Regions from separate parts of the Glutamicibacter soli genome, predicted to be linked through region 1. Evidence: riboswitches for the same ligand, from Rfam matches in the RefSeq annotation. Region 1 holds a riboswitch; each other region holds the start of a gene.
The links. Region 1 has a riboswitch for S-adenosylmethionine ahead of ACTX90_RS15915 (hypothetical protein). Riboswitches for the same ligand answer to the same signal wherever they lie in the genome.
Positions count from the first base shown of each region.

Region 2: linked by a shared signal. The riboswitch ahead of ACTX90_RS16575 (acyl-CoA dehydrogenase family protein) and the one ahead of ACTX90_RS15915 (hypothetical protein) in region 1 are both predicted to bind S-adenosylmethionine.
Region 3: linked by a shared signal. The riboswitch ahead of ACTX90_RS17995 (flavin reductase family protein) and the one ahead of ACTX90_RS15915 (hypothetical protein) in region 1 are both predicted to bind S-adenosylmethionine.
Region 4: linked by a shared signal. The riboswitch ahead of ACTX90_RS01325 (O-acetylhomoserine aminocarboxypropyltransferase/cysteine synthase family protein) and the one ahead of ACTX90_RS15915 (hypothetical protein) in region 1 are both predicted to bind S-adenosylmethionine.

Region 1 covers NZ_CM125969.1:3,355,971-3,360,165, forward strand. Annotated here, with positions in the region: gene ACTX90_RS15910 (AAA family ATPase) at 1-1,135, shown strand, start outside; gene ACTX90_RS15915 (hypothetical protein) at 1,230-1,790, opposite strand; SAM riboswitch class IV at 1,844-1,957, opposite strand; gene ACTX90_RS15920 (4a-hydroxytetrahydrobiopterin dehydratase) at 2,107-2,757, opposite strand; gene ACTX90_RS15925 (hypothetical protein) at 2,939-3,475, shown strand; gene ACTX90_RS15930 (DUF421 domain-containing protein) at 3,475-3,930, shown strand; gene ACTX90_RS15935 (APC family permease) at 3,927-4,195, shown strand, end outside.
Region 2 covers NZ_CM125969.1:3,499,600-3,503,794, reverse strand. Annotated here, with positions in the region: gene ACTX90_RS16585 (glycerate kinase) at 1-472, shown strand, start outside; gene ACTX90_RS16580 (alpha/beta fold hydrolase) at 581-1,414, shown strand; SAM riboswitch class I at 1,607-1,697, shown strand; gene ACTX90_RS16575 (acyl-CoA dehydrogenase family protein) at 1,749-2,954, shown strand; gene ACTX90_RS16570 (acyl-CoA dehydrogenase family protein) at 3,004-4,195, shown strand, end outside.
Region 3 covers NZ_CM125969.1:3,790,695-3,794,889, reverse strand. Annotated here, with positions in the region: gene ACTX90_RS18005 (DMT family transporter) at 1-421, opposite strand, end outside; gene ACTX90_RS18000 (helix-turn-helix domain-containing protein) at 564-1,118, shown strand; SAM riboswitch class IV at 1,470-1,586, shown strand; gene ACTX90_RS17995 (flavin reductase family protein) at 1,684-2,184, shown strand; gene dnaB (replicative DNA helicase) at 2,786-4,141, shown strand.
Region 4 covers NZ_CM125969.1:257,862-262,056, forward strand. Annotated here, with positions in the region: gene ACTX90_RS01315 (ABC transporter substrate-binding protein) at 1-704, shown strand, start outside; gene ACTX90_RS01320 (CoA-binding protein) at 780-1,274, opposite strand; gene ACTX90_RS01325 (O-acetylhomoserine aminocarboxypropyltransferase/cysteine synthase family protein) at 1,274-2,641, opposite strand; SAM riboswitch class I at 2,753-2,847, opposite strand; gene ACTX90_RS01330 (histidine phosphatase family protein) at 2,961-3,521, shown strand; gene ACTX90_RS01335 (RNA polymerase sigma factor) at 3,647-4,144, shown strand; gene ACTX90_RS01340 (methylated-DNA--[protein]-cysteine S-methyltransferase) at 4,141-4,195, shown strand, end outside.

The DNA.
Region 1 (4,195 bases):
GGGAATCCACCTCTTCCATTACCACTCCAGCCCGCTGGCAGTTTTGATCCGGAAGGCCAATCCGGAGTACGGGAAGCCCGAAGCTGCATTGGAGATCCTGTCCCCCGACGAACAGGTGACCGACGCATTCCTCAAGGAATTTCGCAACGGGTTGCGCACCTCGAGCATCTTCAAGGGCCAGGTCATCTCGTTCAAGGGCAACGAGTACCAGGAATCGAACGCCGGAGTCGCCTTCCACCGGCGCGAACCCTTCCCGCGCGAACAGCTCGTGCTGCCCGACGGCCTGCGTGAACGCATTGAGGAACAAGTCCTCGGCGTCGGAACCCACCGCGATGTCCTGACTGCGCTCGGTGCGCATCTCAAACGCGGTGTCCTGCTCTACGGCCCGCCGGGCACCGGGAAAACCCACACCGTCAGGTATCTGGCCTCGGCGGCTGAAGACCACACTGTCATCCTGCTCAACGGCGATTCGTTGGCCTACATCTCCCAAGCCGCCGCCATGGCGCGGGCGCTGCAGCCATCGATCGTCGTACTGGAAGATTGTGACCTGATCGCCGAAGACCGCAGCTTCAGCCACGGCCCCCAGCCGCTGCTTTTCGAAGTCCTCGACACCATGGACGGCCTGGAACCGGACGCGGACGTCACCTTCCTGCTGACCACGAACCGCGTGGATTCCCTGGAGCGCGCCTTGGTGCAGCGCCCCGGGCGCATCGATCTTGCAGTGGAGATTCCACGCCCGGATCTCGAAGGACGTATTGCCCTGCTCGAACTATACGCAGCCAAGCTGAAGCCCAGCTCCGACACCGTGCAACAGCTTGCGCACCTTGTCGATGGAACGACTGCCTCGTTCACCAGGGAATTGGTTCGCCGATCCATCCTCAACGCGGCAGTCGCGAACCAGGCTCCGGGTGACGCCCATCTGCTCGAAGCCGCCGCGGAGCTTATGGGCGATGCGGCCACTCTCACGCGAAACTTCCTCGGGGGAACCAACGACCCGGATCTTGACGAGCCGGAAGAATTCAGCGAAGACGCATCCTTCGGATGGTTCCCCGGGGTGGCAGGGAGCTACGAAGCGCCCAGCGGATTTGGACAAGATCCGGAAGCTGAACAGGACGGCGGCAGCAAGGGGTTGTAGGCCGCGCCTTCCTCCTTGCCGGGGAGGAATATCCCCCTGCTGCGCCAGCGCACCGCATCGTTGCCGCTTGAAGGCGTTCCTGCCGTGGGGCGATTCAGTTGGTGATCCCTTGATGGAGCGGGTCACCGTAAATAAACTGCTGAAGCGCGGCAGATGGCCGGCCGAAGAGCAACCGTTGCGGAAACTCCGCCCATTCCTCCGGTTCCAGCTGCACAACATGCGCCGGGTAGCAGCGGTCCACCAGAACCGCCCCACCCCGCTCATCGCGTTGCAGTTCCTTGTAGAGCTGCCCTGCCCTCGGGTTGGGCGCCAAGATGCCCAGCCGTCTCATCCGATCTTCGAGGCGAAGCAGGTCCTCCGGACTCTTGCAACGCCGACGTGCGTGCGCTGCTGCTTCCCTGATTCCCAAACTGACGGCCCAATACAGTTCAGGTGTGAAGCCTGCGGCGATCCAGCGGAGGATGTAGTTCTGCAGGTGTTCCGGCGTCTCGCTGAGCTTGCCGCTGGCGAATTCCCCGCTGCGGGTTGCCTGCCGGTAAGCCGACTGCTCGACCGGACGTTCTCCGAAAAATGGGTAGTCCATGACCACGCTGTTCCACAGCCGTTCCTGCAGGGTGCCTTCTGGGTGATTGATCGAGAATTCTGGGTTCTGCATTGTTGTTCGCTCCTGCTCAGGGAGCCGGCCGAGCACCTATTGTGCCGGACTGGCCCACCGACTTACCCGGGACTTTTGTCCGGGTCGGTTCTTCCCCTGGGGCACCCCGCTCGATGAGGAGGGTTGCCGTGCGACCAGCCAGGTACTTTGCGTCGCAGCTCTTGAACTTGGAATCCAGCCTAACCCGCAGCTACCGACAGTATGGCCGCGGCGCCGGATACAGCAGATCCGGTGCCCATGCCTTCACAGGTACGGACACCGGATCAGCCATCGACTCTGGTGGACAAGTCCACCTTTGACTGCAGTTCGCTCGGTGCTAGCGGTCGACCTCGGTGCAGATGCAGAAGCGATTGCCCTGGGCGTCGGTGATGACGGTGAAGGACGGCACGGCATCGCCGTCGGAGTGGGCGCCAACTTCTTCCAGCTTCGTGAGCACCGGACCGCTTTCCGAATACGGAACCCACACGTCCAAGTGCAGCCGGTTCGTATTGGGAGTGTCGGTTTTCTGGAACCAGATCGCCGGGCCGCGACCGTGGGGATCGGCGATGCTGCCGTCCTCCAGCGACTTGTACCCAAGCCCGGCGGCCCATTGCTCCGCGATCTCCTGGGGCTTGTCGGTGTCGATGGCAATCTCCACTGCGCGGATCAGGTCGACGCGGGGTTTGGCCCTGAGGGCCGCGGCCCGCTCGGAGATCTTGCTGGCCAGCGCAATGTCGCGGGTGGTGACCTGGCCGCCGGCGTCATGGGAGGTGGTTGTCACGAACACGCGGTTGTAGCGCCAGTCCACGTCGGGGTGGTGGTTGTCCATCTCTGCGGCGCTTGCGATATCGCTGAAAAGCTCGATCGCGGCCGCGGAGGTCTTGGTCTCGAAAACCGCGGCAATGGCTCCGGGGATCTGGCGCCACTGCGGCATCCCCTGGAGGTATTCGTTGAGCTGGTCTTGGGCAATTACGTCCTGTGCAGGCATGCGTTTCTCCTTTCTCCGGCAACCTTCCCACCCGAGGGGGCGAAGTTCAATGGACCTGCGCAGACTGCCAGAAACAACGGACGGTTGCGGCGTACTGGATAACTGCTGTGAACATCCGTCTTCCGTGGAGAGCGGCACCGGCCGCGGCTAATCTCGGCAAATATGGGCACAAGGAGTTTTGATGACTAATATTCACAACGCCAAGGTCTCTGATTCAACGTTGGACGATGTCATTGACGAGACTGCTCACCGCACGCGACGCATCGTGAGCCGGATCATCATCCTCATCGTCGCAGCCATCGTCGCGGCCGCGGCGCTTGGAGCGTTCGATGTGGAATCCAGCACCGACCAGTCCGAGGACCGTATGCAAGTCCACGTGCGCCACCCGTTGGTGGCGCGGGCAGGCAATGAGGTCGAGCTGGAAATACTTGTCAGTTCCGACGAACCGCTGCCCGATACCTGTAAGCTGCGCCTCGCCGAGGACTACCTGTTGTTCTTCGAGGACTTGGCGGTCTTCCCGGACCCGGAATCGCAAAGTTCCGACGCGGCCGGTGCGGTGGAATTCGAGGTTGCTCCCCAACCCGGGGCCACGCAAATGCTGGTTCGCATCACAGGCCGGGCCTCTGACCAGTGGGACTTGCGCACCGACGGGAACCTCGAGGTCGAAGTCGGCGCTTCCACCGTCAACGTACCGTTCACCACCTGGAGGGTTCCCTAATGGAAATTGTCATTCGCGCCGCCATCGCCTTCGTGGTCCTGTGGCTGGTGACCCGTGCCGCAGGCCGTTCCACCCTGGGCGAGCTGAGCTCGTTCGAGTTGATCCTGTTCGTCGCCCTCGGGGACCTGGTGCAGCAGGGCATCACCATGGAAGACCGGTCGCTGACTGGAAGCCTATTGGCCGCGCTCACCATGATCGTCCTGGCAGTGGTCCTGTCCTATGCCAATATGCGCTGGCCCAGGATCGGAAAACTCACCCTGGGCCGGCCCATCGTGCTCGTGCGTGACGGCGTGATCGACCGGCGGGCATTGAGCGGGGAACGCATCGGCCTCGACGAGTTGAGCATGCTGGCACGCCATGCGGGGATCGAGGAATACAGCTCGATCAGGCTCGCCATCCTGGAGTCCAACGGAAAGGTCTCCTTCTTCACCAAGGAAGCAGAGGCCAAGCCATGAGCGTCAATACCGAAAGCAAGTTGAAGAAGGGCATCACCGGCCCCCTGCTGTACCTGTTCATCCTCGGCGACATCCTGGGAGCCGGCGTGTACGCGCTGGTGGGCGAGGTGGCCGCGGAAGCAGGCGGAGCCATTTGGGCCCCGTTGCTCGTCGCCTTGATTCTGGCGCTGCTCACGGCCACCTCCTATGCGGAGCTGGTCACGAAATATCCCAGGGCGGGCGGTGCGGCCATTTTCGCCGAGCGGGCCTTCAAAAAACCTGTGGT
Region 2 (4,195 bases), 140 kb from region 1:
GAAGGATGTCGCAACCCTCGACGCCGGGCTGGGCCGGCTGGCCGATGTGCTGGAAACCGCCACCGGCCGGGTGCTGCGCGACCGAGAAGGCATGGGCGCCGCCGGAGGCCTGGCCTTCAGCCTGGGCAGCTACTTCGCGGTCGACCTGGTCCCCGGGTGGGAGCTGGTCGCCCGGGTGCTGGACGCCCACCGCATCATGGGCGGCGCGGATCTGGTCATCACCGGCGAGGGCCGGCTGGACTCGCAGTCCCTGCAGGGCAAGGTGGTATCCGGGGTACTGCAGGCCGCCGGGGGAGACGTTATCGTGATCGCCGGATCGGTCAGCCTGGAAGACCAGGTTTTGGCCGACGCCGGAATCCTCGCGGCCTACTCGATCGCTCCGGGCCCGGCGAGTTTGGCCGAGCTGTCCGCCGACGCGCTGAAGCTGCTGGAGCGCACCGCGTTCAGCGTCGCACGGACCTACCTGCGCTGAAGCGCTCGCTGTCGCTTTGCGCAAAACCCTTGCCACCGTCGAGGACCGATGCCTAGCGTGGGAGGCAGCGCGGCAACCGCCGCGACCTTCGTCGGAGAAAGGGCCAGCATGGCAACCGTGAAAGTCGGAGAAGAGAACACCACCGATATCGAGCTGTACTACGAGGACCACGGCTCCGGGCAGCCGGTGGTGCTGATCCACGGCTACCCGCTGGACGGATCCTCCTGGGAGCTGCAGACCGCGGCGCTGCTCGGCGCCGGCTACCGGGTCATCACCTACGACCGCCGCGGCTTCGGCAAGAGCTCCAAGGCGGCCGTCGGCTACGACTACGACACCTTCGCCGCCGACCTGCACACGCTGCTGGAAACGCTTGACGTGAAGGACGCAGTGCTGGTGGGCTTCTCCATGGGCACCGGCGAGGTAGCCCGCTACCTGTCCACCTACGGCTCGGCCCGCGTCGCGAAGGCCGCCTTCCTCGGCTCGCTGGAACCGTTCATCCTGCAAACCGATGACAACCCCGAGGGTGTGCCGCAGGATGCGCTGGACCCGATGGCCGAGGCCGCCAAAACCGACCGCTACGCGTTCTTCAGCAGCTTCTTCGAGAACTTCTTCAACACCGAGACCTTCCTGGGCAACCGGCTGAGCGAAGAGGCGCTGGCCGCGAACAAGGCCCTGGCCTATGCCGCCTCGCCCTACGCCTCGGTCGCGGCCCAGTACACCTGGACCACCGACTTCCGCGCCGACATCCCGAAGATCGACGTGCCCGCGCTGATCGTGCACGGCACCGCCGACCGGATCCTGCCCGTGGACGTCACCGGCCGGCGCTTCGCCGAGGCGCTGCCCGCCGCCGAGTACCACGAGGTGGATGGCGCCCCGCACGGGCTGTTGTGGACCCACGCCAAGGAGGTCAACGACCTGCTGCTCGGCTTCCTCTCCCGCTAGCAGCAAGGCCCGCCGGGCCCGGGCACTGCGTGCGCCAATATGACGTCGTGCGACGGCTGGATGCTGCCGCGCGCCGTCGCGATCTGGGCCCGGCGCGGGTTCCAAACTCCCAATATGACGCAGTTTTGCGGTGCGTTCCGCCGCGTGACGGGGCGGTTCCCTCCGGCTTCGGCGGCGTGCTTGAATCGGTGCACACCATCCAGAGCGGCTGAGAGACCTGGCTCCGCGACGCCGCAGCAAGCCTGCAATCCGCAGGGAGTGCTAACGCCAGGTTCGATGGAGCCCGGGCCGCGTCCCGGTATCCCTCGGAAGTCCAATTCCAAGGAGCCCGATCATGACCGTCACCGCATTGCCCCGCGTCCCGTACACCGGCACCGCCAGCGAGGCCGAACTGGAGCGCTGGCGCGCCGTCGCCCGCCAGGTTGCCGGCACCCTGGCCGCCGACGCGCTGGCCCGCGACCGCGCCAACGCGCAGCCCTTCGCCGAGGTGAAGCTGCTGCGCGAGGCAGGGCTGCTGGAGCTGCTGGTCCCTGCCGAGTTCGGCGGAGCCGGCGGGCACTTCGAGACCGCCTTCGAGGTCATCCGCATCCTGGCCGCCGCCGACGGGTCGATCTCCCAGCTGCTGGCCTACCACTACATCAACCAGTCTTCCATCGCGTTCTACGCCCCGGCCGAGGCGCAGGCCGACTGGTGGCGGCGCACCGTGGAGGGAAGCTGGCTGTGGGGCGACTCGGTCAACCCGGTGGACCCGAACCTGGTGCTGACCCGCGAGGGCGATGGCTACCGGCTGAACGGGGCCAAGCGCTTCTCCACCGGCTCCGGGGTGGGCGAGGTCATCGTCGTCAACGCCCAGGTCGAAGGCACCGGCGAGCTGCTGGCCTTCGTGGTCCCGCGCGATGCGCAGGGGCTGGAGATCGTCGACGACTGGGACTATCTGGGCCAGCGGCTGAGCGCCTCGAACTCGCTGGTGTACCGCAACGTGCGCATCGAGCCGTCCGACGTGCTGGGCCCGGTCACCGACGAGCCGGTGGCCACCCTGCTCACCCCGGGCATCCAGCTGGCCTTCGCGAACTTCTACCTGGGCATCGCGGAGGGCGCGCTGGCGCGGGGCCGGCAGATTCTGCTGGGGCGCACCAACGCCTGGTTCCTCTCGCAGGCCGAAACCTATTCGCAGGACGTCGTCTTCCAGCGCACCGTGGGGGAGCTGAAGGCCCGCACTGCCGCGGTGGCCGCGCTGGCGGAGAAGCTGGGCCGCCGCTTCGATCAGGTGCTGGGCGGGGCAGTCAGCCAGCCGCAGCGCGCCGAGTTGGCGGTGGCGATCGCGGAGCTGAAGGTCGTGGCCAGCGAGGCCGGCGTGGAGGTCGCCAACCGCATCTTCGAGGTCACCGGATCCTCCTCCACCAAGAGCGACGTCGGGCTTGACCTGTTCTGGCGCAACGTGCGCACGCACTCGCTGCACGACCCGGTGGACTACAAGAAGATCGAGGTCGGCGCCTACTTCCTGCGCGGCGAATCGCAGCCGCTCTCGCTGTACACCTAGACACTGGACGCCTACGCCACCCTGCCTGCAACACCGATTGGAACACCAGATGATCGCCCTGTCCACATCCCGCCTGGCGGGGCTGCGCGAACGCTTCGCCCCGCACTTCCAGGCCATCGCCGACGGCGCCGCCGACCGCGACCGCACCGGCGAACTGCCCTACCGCGAGGTCGCCGACCTCGCCGCCGCCGGTTTCGGCGCGATCCGCGTCCCGGAATCCCACGGCGGCGCCGGCGCCACCTTGCCCGAGCTGTTCGAACTGCTCACCGACCTGGCCGCCGCCGACTCCAACATCGCCCAGGCGCTGCGCGCGCACTTCGCGTTCGTGGAGGACCGGCTGGTCGCCGCCCCGGGTCCGGCGCGCGATACCTGGCTGGCCCGCTTCGCCGCCGGCCAGCTGGCCGGCAACTCCTGGACGGAGGTCGGAGCGGTGACAGTGGGCGAGGTGGCCACCAAGGTCAGCCCTGACGGTTCCGGCGGCTTCACGATCACCGGCGCCAAGTACTACTCCACCGGATCGATCTTCGCCGACTGGCTTGACACCTACGCGCAGCGCACCGACACCGGAACCCGCGTCATCGCCGCGGTCTCCCGACACCAGCCGGGCGTGGCCCTGGCCGACGACTGGGACGGCTTCGGCCAGCGCACCACCGGCACCGGCACCTCCACCTTCACCGGCGCGGCGGTGGAGGAGCTGATCGAGTTCGACACCCGCTTCAAGTACCAGACCGCGTTCTACCAGCAGGTGCTGCTGGCGGTGCTCGCCGGCTCCGCCAAGGCCGCCGAACGCGAGTTCGCCGCGCAGCTGGCGGCCCGCAAGCGCACCTTCAGCCACGCCGCGGCCAACATCGCCGGGCAGGATCCGCAGCTGCTGCAGGTCATCGGCGAGGTCTCCGCGGCCGCCTTCGCCGCGGCGGCCACCGTGGAACGCGTCTCCCACGCCCTGCAGGGCGCCTACGAGTCGGCGATCGCGCTGCACTCCGGCGGCTCGATCCAGGAGGACGAGGCCGCCAACGACGCGGCCGAGCTCGCCTCCGCCCAGGGTCAGGTGGTGCTGACCCCGCTGGTGCTCACCGCGCTCACCCACGCCTTCGACGCGCTGGCCGCCTCCGCCACCAGCGTGTCCAAGAACCTCGACCGCCACTGGCGCAACGCCCGCACCGCCGGCAACCACAATCCGTGGGTGTTCAAGGCGCGGCTGATCGGCGACCTCGCGGTCAACGGCACGCAGCTGCCGCGCG
Region 3 (4,195 bases), 430 kb from region 1:
AGAAGCCAATCAACAGGATTTCTGCGGCCATGGGCAGGGTGCTGGCCAAGGTTGCGATCTCTCCAGGGCCCAAGCCCAGGGTGACGGCACCCGGTCCAGCCAGCAGCAGTAGTCCGACAAAGGCGAGACCCGCCCCGAGCAAAACCATCGTGTGGGGGCGCTGGCGAAAGACCAGCCATTGCAACAGCGGAACCATCGGCACGTACAGCGCTGTCAGGAACGCCGAAGTGCTGCTATTGATGGTTTGAAGCCCTTGGGTCTGCAGCCCATAACCCAGGAAGATCATCACGCCGATGGCCGTTCCGGCCCATAACTCCCTGCCGGTGATCCTGCGGAGCGACTTCGAGAAAATGGCCGCGGCGACCAAGCCTGCGATGACAAATCGGACGCCGACAAAGAACATCGGTCCGCTGTGGCGCATGGCCAAGTGAATCAGCAGGAAAGTTCCGCCCCAAACGGACGTGATGGCAAGGAGGGCGGCATCTTGCCTGCTGAGTGAAAAATTTTCCCGTATGGCAGAAATGTGCACCATTCTGCACATCATATAGTGCAGAATAGTGCACATGCAAGATTCCAGTGACTCTCCGGTTCTCCGCAACGTTGGATCCAATCTCCGCGACTTCCGAAAACGCGCGGGACTGAGCCAGGCAATTCTTGCGCAGCGCTCGGGGGTCAGCCGACGCACGATCATCAACCTCGAAGCCGGCGAGGCGAATATCAGCCTGGCGGGACTCGACCAATTGGCGGAAGCGCTGGGAATTCGCTTCGTTGATCTGGTGACCGCGCCTACTGCGGCCCGTTCCGAAATCAATGAACTGGCGTGGAAGGGGAGTAGTCCGCAGAGTCGGGCGATGCTGCTGGGGTCGGCCCCCGCCAGCGAAGAGGTGCAATTGTGGACGTGGGTGCTTGCGCCCGGCGAACGATATGACGCCCAGCCCGATCCCCAAGGCTGGTCGGAAATGATCTTGGTAGTTCACGGCAAGCTGCTCATTGAGTTCGCCTCGACGGTCCTGGACCTGAACGCGGGGGAACATGCAACCTACCCCAGTTCGCAGTCCTATTCCTACGTGAATGCCGGCGCGGAACCGGTGAAGTTCGTTCGAAACGTCATTTCGTGACGGGCGGGCTGGCCGCCAGCGCGGCGGTACTTCTGGCGGAAGAATCGCTGTGGACCGCCCGGGGGTGTCCGGGGAGTCGGGTTCTGCAAGTCTGTGGGGGCTTGGGCGACGCCTGCCCTCGGCATGGCAGATGTACGAAGCCAGCGGCTTGATTGCCTTGGCCCGCTGCATTCTTTGAAATCAAACCGCACAAGTTGGCTGGAGATGCGTGCAAAATGACTGAAACTTCCGAATAAAAGGATGATCGGAACACGGAAATTACCGAAGAAGTCGAACAATTTCTTGAATATTGCGATTTGAGAAGTGAAATGTTTGACCGTGCGGCGTAACGAGCAATATGGTTTTAACCAGAATCAAGAGCGTCAGCTATAAGCCCTGGCTTGCTGGCCGGCAACCCTCTCAACGGTAGTGGGGTGCTCCAGGTGAGGATTCGGTCCCACGCAAGAACGCGTGGCACAAGTACCGCACATCGAGTGTGCAAACATCTGGCAGCGCGCAGAAGTGAACTCCACGGGCTGTTGCCGGACGTTCCCGCTCGTTGGGCACGACCCGAAGGAATCGAGCCATGTCTTTGAATCAGGATCTTGACCCGCTGACCCTGCGCAAGGTTTTCGCGCAGCATCCATCAGGCGTCGCCGCACTCTGCGCCGTCATTGACGGGGAGAAAACCGGCCTCGTCGCGTCGTCCTTTACCGTCGGAGTATCGCTGGAGCCAGCCCTGGTCATGTTCGCGGTGCAGAAAACCTCCAACACCTGGCCCAAGCTGCGTGCCGCGGAGCGTATCGGCGTCTCGGTGCTCAGCGAGCGCAACGACGGGATTTGCGGGCAGATCGCCTCAAAGCACGGCGACCGCTTTGCCGGCGTAGATACCCATGAGACTGAGCAAGCCGCCCTGTTCATCCAGGAATCCACCCTCTGGCTGGAGACCTCGATCTACAACGAAGTGGAAGCCGGCGACCATTGGGTGATCTTCCTGGAGGTCCACGGTCATGACTTCTCCAACCATTCCCCGCAGATCTTCCACGATTCGCGATTTCACTCACTGCCAGTGCCCGAACTCGTTTAACTGACATCACCAGACGCTGCGGCGCGAAGAATCATCCTTCGCGCCGCAGCGTTTTTAATTCCAAACTGCGCAGCTCCGGGCCCGGATGCCCGGTATCCATGGACTGGAGTTCGCCGACCTGCGGGTTTCCACCGCTCATCACGCGATTATGACGGAGCTGCTATCCACAGCACTATCCACAGCTTTGTGGATAGCCTGTTGATTGGGGTTGATAACTTGTGAAAAACACCTTGATTCCGGGATTTTGGCTGTTGATAACGTTTTCGGAGCCTGTGTGCAGTGGAAAAAATTAACTCTCTATCCACAGCTGTGAAAACATAAATACCCAAGTCAAGTTCTAATGTCCGGCATTTAAGTGGGGTAATCCACAGGATTATCCCCACGTAGTGAACAGGGGAATCCACAGGAGGTTGTAGGTTATCCACATATTCTGTGGATATCAGGGTTTACCTCTGTTAATAACCCACCTAGTGTTGGCACTGGGAAAGACTATCCACAAGGGCTCCGGGCCCAACTGTCGGTTGGTGCTGACACGATGGACAGTTGCCGACATGGCAAAAGTGGTTTCCCGGCGGGTACATAGGGGATGGAAGTGTCTGTAATGAGCGCAGAGCCGATCTACGAAGAGCGAGCATCGGATGCGGGGCGCAAGCCGCCGCAGGATATCGAAGCCGAGATGTCGGTTCTTGGCGGCATGATGCTCTCCAAGGACGCCATTGCCGATGTCGTCGAAGTCCTTCGCGGCACCGACTTCTACCGTCCCGCCCATGAAGCAATCTACGAGGCGGTCATCGACCTGTACGGCCGCGGCGAGCCCGCGGATGCCGTGACCGTGGCCGACCTGCTGACCAAGCGCAACGAGATCGCTCGCGTCGGCGGAGCCGCCTACCTGCACAATCTGATCCAGCAGGTGCCGACCGCCGCGAACGCCGGCTACTACGCGGAAATCGTGCGCGAACGCGCCGTGCTGCGCCGCCTGGTGGACGCCGGAACCCGTATCGTCCAGATGGGCTACTCGCCCGACGGCGAGGTGGATGCCATCGTCAACGAGGCGCAGGCCGAGGTCTACAAGGTCTCCGAGAACCGCGGCAGCGAAGACTACGTGCGGCTGTCCGAAATCATCGAGGGTACCGTCGACGAGATCGAGAACGCCGCCAACGCCGGCGACGGCATCACCGGCGTGCCCACCGGCTTCTACGAGTTCGACGAGCTGACCCAGGGCCTGAAGGGCGGCCAGATGATCATCATCGCGGCCCGCCCCGCCGTGGGCAAGTCGACGTTCGCGCTGGACTTCGCCCGTTCCGCGGCCATCAAGCACAACATGGCCACCGTGTTCTTCTCCCTGGAAATGGGCCGCAACGAGATCGCAATGCGCCTGCTCTCGGCGGAAGCATCCATCCAGCTGCAGGACCTGCGCAAGGGCTCGGTGGAGGACGCGCAGTGGACCAAGATCGCGACCACCATGGGCCGGCTGAACGAGGCCCCGCTGTTCATCGACGATTCGCCGAACATGTCCATGATGGAAATCCGCGCCAAGTGCCGACGCCTGAAGCAGCGCAACGAGTTGCGCATGATCATCCTCGACTATCTGCAGCTGATGAGTTCGGGCAAGCGTGTGGAATCGCGCCAGCAGGAAGTCTCCGAGTTCTCGCGTAACCTCAAGCTGCTGGCCAAGGAGCTCGACGTGCCGCTGATTGCGCTGTCGCAGCTGAACCGTGGTTCCGAGCAGCGTACCGATAAGCGGCCCATGGTCTCGGACCTTCGCGAATCGGGCTCGATCGAGCAGGACGCCGACATGGTCATCCTGCTGCACCGCGACGATGTGTACGACAAGGAGAACCGTCCGGGCGAAGCCGACGTGATCATCGCGAAGCACCGTGCAGGTCCCACCAAGACCATCACCGTGGCATTCCAGGGACATTACTCGCGCTTCAGCAACATGTCCTCGGAAGGGTAGCCCCGGCCGGCATTTCCAGGGCACCTACTGGGTTGGCTGACCGCCAACTATAGT
Region 4 (4,195 bases), 760 kb from region 1:
GCATCCCGTCCACCGAGGGCGCGAACTCCGTGCCGAGCTACCTGGCCGACGAGGTCAAGGATGCCAAGACCGTGGGCACCATCCAGGAGCTGAACCTGGAGGCCATCGCCGCGCTGAACCCGGATCTGATCATCGGCTCCCAGCTGCGCGCAGACAAGCTGTACAGCCAGCTCAACCAGATCGCCCCGACCGTCTTCTCCATCCGCCCGGGCTTCCCGTGGAAGGAGAACTTCCTGCTGGCCGGCGAGGCGCTGGGCGAGGAAACCAAGGCGGTTTCCGTGCTGAACGACTACCAGGCCAAGGCCACCGCGCTGAACGAGGACGTCGAGGGCGATCCGAAGATCTCGCTGCTGCGCTTCATGCCGGAGAAGATCCGCCTGTATGCCAACAAGTCTCTGATCGGCGTGATCCTGGCCGACGCCGGATTCTCTCGTCCGGACAACCAGGACATCGACGACCTGGCCGCAGAAATCTCCGCGGAGAACCTGGCGGATGCCGACTCCGACTGGCTGTTCTACACCTCCTACGGAACCCCGGAAGCCACCGGCGAGAAGGCCGCGGTGGAAGGTCCGCTCTGGGGCCAGATGCAGGCGGTCAAGGACGGCCAGGCCATCCGCGTGAACGACGACGTCTGGTTCCTGGGCCTGGGCCCGACCGGCGCCAACCAGATCCTGGACGACCTGCGCGGCTACTTGGTCAAGTAGCGCCGAAAAAGACAACACAGCGGTGCCGCCCTTCATTCAGAAGGGCGGCACCGCCGTGTTCGTCCCGGAGATTCCCTAGGCCAGCAGCTGGCGCTTGGAGGAAATCACGCCGGTGTTGAATCCGGCCAGGCGCAGCCCGCCGTGGAAGCGGGCATGCTCGATCTTCACGCAGCGGTCCATGACCACGTTCAGGCCCGCGGCCTCGGCACGGTGGGCCACTTCTTCATGCCAGGTGCCCAGCTGCAGCCACAGGGTCTTCGCCCCGACCGCCAGCGCCTCGTCCAGCACGCCCGGGATGTCCTCGTGCTTGCGGAACACCTCGACCAGGTCCGGGGACTCCGGCAGGTCGGCCAGCGACTTGTACACCGGCTGGCCCAGGATCTCGTCCAGCACCGGGTTGATGAAGTACACCTTGTACTTCGAGGAGGACAGCAGGTAGGTGGCCACGAAGTAGCTGGCCCGCGAGGGCTTGTTCGAGGCGCCGACAATCGCGATGGTCTTGGTGTCGCGCAGGATGTTCAGGCGCTGCGCGGCGCCCGGGCCCTGCCAGGTGCGTTCAGCGGTGCTCATTAGTTCGCTCCCTTCGAAGCGGCGGGAACGGCGCAGGATGCTCCGTCGTAGGCCGGTGCCGCGAAGTCGGACTCCAGCGTGCCTTCCTGCGAGGCGGCCAGCGCCTGGTCGAGGTCCCAGAGGATGTCCTCGACGTCCTCCAGGCCGACCGACAGGCGGATCAGGTCTTCCGGAACGCCGGCGGCGACCAGCTGTTCGGCGCTGAGCTGCTGGTGGGTGGTTGAGGCGGGGTGCAGCACCAGGGTGCGGGCGTCGCCGATGTTCGCCAGGTGGCTTGCCAGCTGCAGCGCGTCGATGAACTTGGCGCCGGCCTCGCGGCCGCCCTTGACGCCGAAGCTGAAGACCGAGCCGACGCCCATCGGCAGCAGCTTGGCTGCCTGCTCGTGCTGCGGGTGGGATTCCAGCCCCGCGTAGTTCACGTAGGTGACTCGCTCGTCGGCTTCCAGCCAGGCGGCGACCTGCTTGGCGTTGGAAAGGTGGTTGTCCATGCGCTGGGGCAGGGTCTCCAAGCCCTGCAGCAGCTGGAAGGCCGACTGCGCCGGCAGCGCCGGGCCGAAGTCGCGCAGCTGCTCGCTGCGCAGCTTGGTCAGGAAACCGTATTCGCCGAAGTTGGCCCACCAGGAGACGTTGCCGTAGCTGGCCACCGGCTCGGTCATGGTCGGGAACTTGCCGTTGCCCCAGTTGAAGGTGCCTGATTCGATGACCACGCCACCCAGGGTCGTGCCGTGGCCGCCGATGAACTTGGTGGCCGAGTGGATCACGATGTCCGCGCCGTGCTCGATCGGGCGCAGGATGTACGGCGGAGTCAGCGTGGAGTCGACCACCAGCGGGATGTCGTGGCGGTGCGCCACCTCGGCCAGTCCGGCCAGGTCCGCGATGTCTCCGGAAGGGTTGGCCACGACCTCGGTGTAGACGGCCTTGGTGTTCTCGCCGATCGCCGCCTCGAAATCGGCCGGGTCGTTGGAGTCGACGAAGGTGGTGTCGATGCCGAAGCGGCGCAGCGAGACGTCCAGCTGCGTAATGGTGCCGCCGTAGAGCTTGGCCGAGGCCACGATGTGGTCGCCGGCCTGGGCCAGCGCGGCGAAGGTGACGAACTCCGCGGCCATGCCGGAGCCGGTGGCTACCGCGCCGAGGCCGCCTTCCAGCGAGGCCATGCGTTCCTCGAACGCGGCAACGGTCGGGTTGCCGATGCGCGAATAGATGTTCCCGTACTTCTGCAGGGCGAACAGGTTCGCGGCATCGTCGGCGTCCTTGAAGACGAACGAGGTGCTCTGGTAGATCGGCACCGCGCGGGCGCCGTGCTCGGCATCGGGGGTGCCTCCGGCGTGCAGCGCGCGGGTGCGGAATCCAAACTTGTGGTCTGCCATGGTGGCTTATGACTCCTTGTCGATACGTTCTTGGCCTCCGTGCCGAACACGGAAGCCATCGAGGCAGGAATCCCGGTCAATGTCGCTTGAACGCCGGGTAGGCGGAAAGCAGCTCCATCGTTTCTGGCGGTAGCACCGTATCCACCGGCTGTGGCAGGTTGCTGCGGCGTCATCGAACCAGATCTCTCGGCCGCTCGGGATGGTTGTAACAATCTTCGCAACATGACCGAAAATGACCCAACTATGAGTCGTAACGTTGCGTATTGCTTCCCTCGCCACAGATTCTTCGATACCTTTGCGCTGCGCTTATGCTCGAGTCATGGACACCGCGCTGGCATTGGTACGACATGGGCAGACCGACTGGAACCTGGCTGGCCGCCTGCAGGGCCGCACCGATATCGAGCTGAACGAGACCGGACGCCACCAAGCACGCAGCCTGGGGCGCTTCCTGAAGGGCAAAGGCTGGGATCTGCTGCTGGCCTCCCCGCTGGCCCGCGCCCAACAGACTGCGGCGCTGATCGCCGAGCAGCTTGGGGCGGAGACCGGACCGGCGGTGCACACCCTGACCGAGCGCAGTTTCGGCCCGCTGGAGGGGCGCATCATGGCCGAGGTCAGCGATCTGGAAGCCGCCGAGGTGCAGCACGAACTGGAAACCCACCAGCAGATCCTTGACCGGGCGCTGCCTGCGCTGCTCCAGCTGGTGCAGGAGCACGCGGGGCGCAGGATCATGGTCGTCAGCCACGGCGCGACCATGCGCACTATCCGCGACGCGCTCGCCGGAAGCCGGCAGCCCCAGGGCGTGGAGAACGGCGAAGTGATCGACATCGACCTGAAGCGGCTGGAAGAAATCGCCGCTGACTTGGACACGGTGCGCCTGTAGCTGGCTTCTCCGATTGCGCCTTGGCGCCGCGGAGCAAAAAATTTTCGCTCCCGACCTCACAAACGGCGCCTGCGGTACGTTTACAAGGTGAGAGCCCGCAAGGGGAAGCAGCTGCCGGGAGAGCCATGCAGATACCGTTCGAACGGATTGTCCAGGACCATGGGCTGGCCGTGCTGCGTGTGTGCCGTGCCCTGCTGGATGAGCATCGCGCCCAGGATGCGTGGTCGGAAACGTTCCTAGCCGCGCTCAAGGCCTATCCGGATCTGCCGGATGATGCCAACGTGCAGGCCTGGCTGGTCACCATCGCCCATCGCAAGGCCATCGACGAACTGCGCAAGAACCCGTCCGAGGTGTTGGCCGAGGTGCTGCCCGAGACAGAAGTCGGGCAGGCGGGACGGCCCGAAGCCAGGATCATGGATGGAGAACTGTGGCAGGCGGTCAAGGCGCTGCCTCAGAAGCAGCGTTTCGTGCTCGCCTACCGGTACCTGGGCGGGTTGAGCTACGCGCAGATCTCGCAGATCCTTTCAGGTTCCGAAGCGGCCGCCCGCCGCGCGGGCAGCGACGGAATCAAGAACCTGCGTGCCCATTGGAAGCACGCGCAGATGCTGGAGGAGTTGTCATGAGCGAACGGACTACCGCCTTCCCGGCGACGCAGGACGAAGAGCGGATCCTGG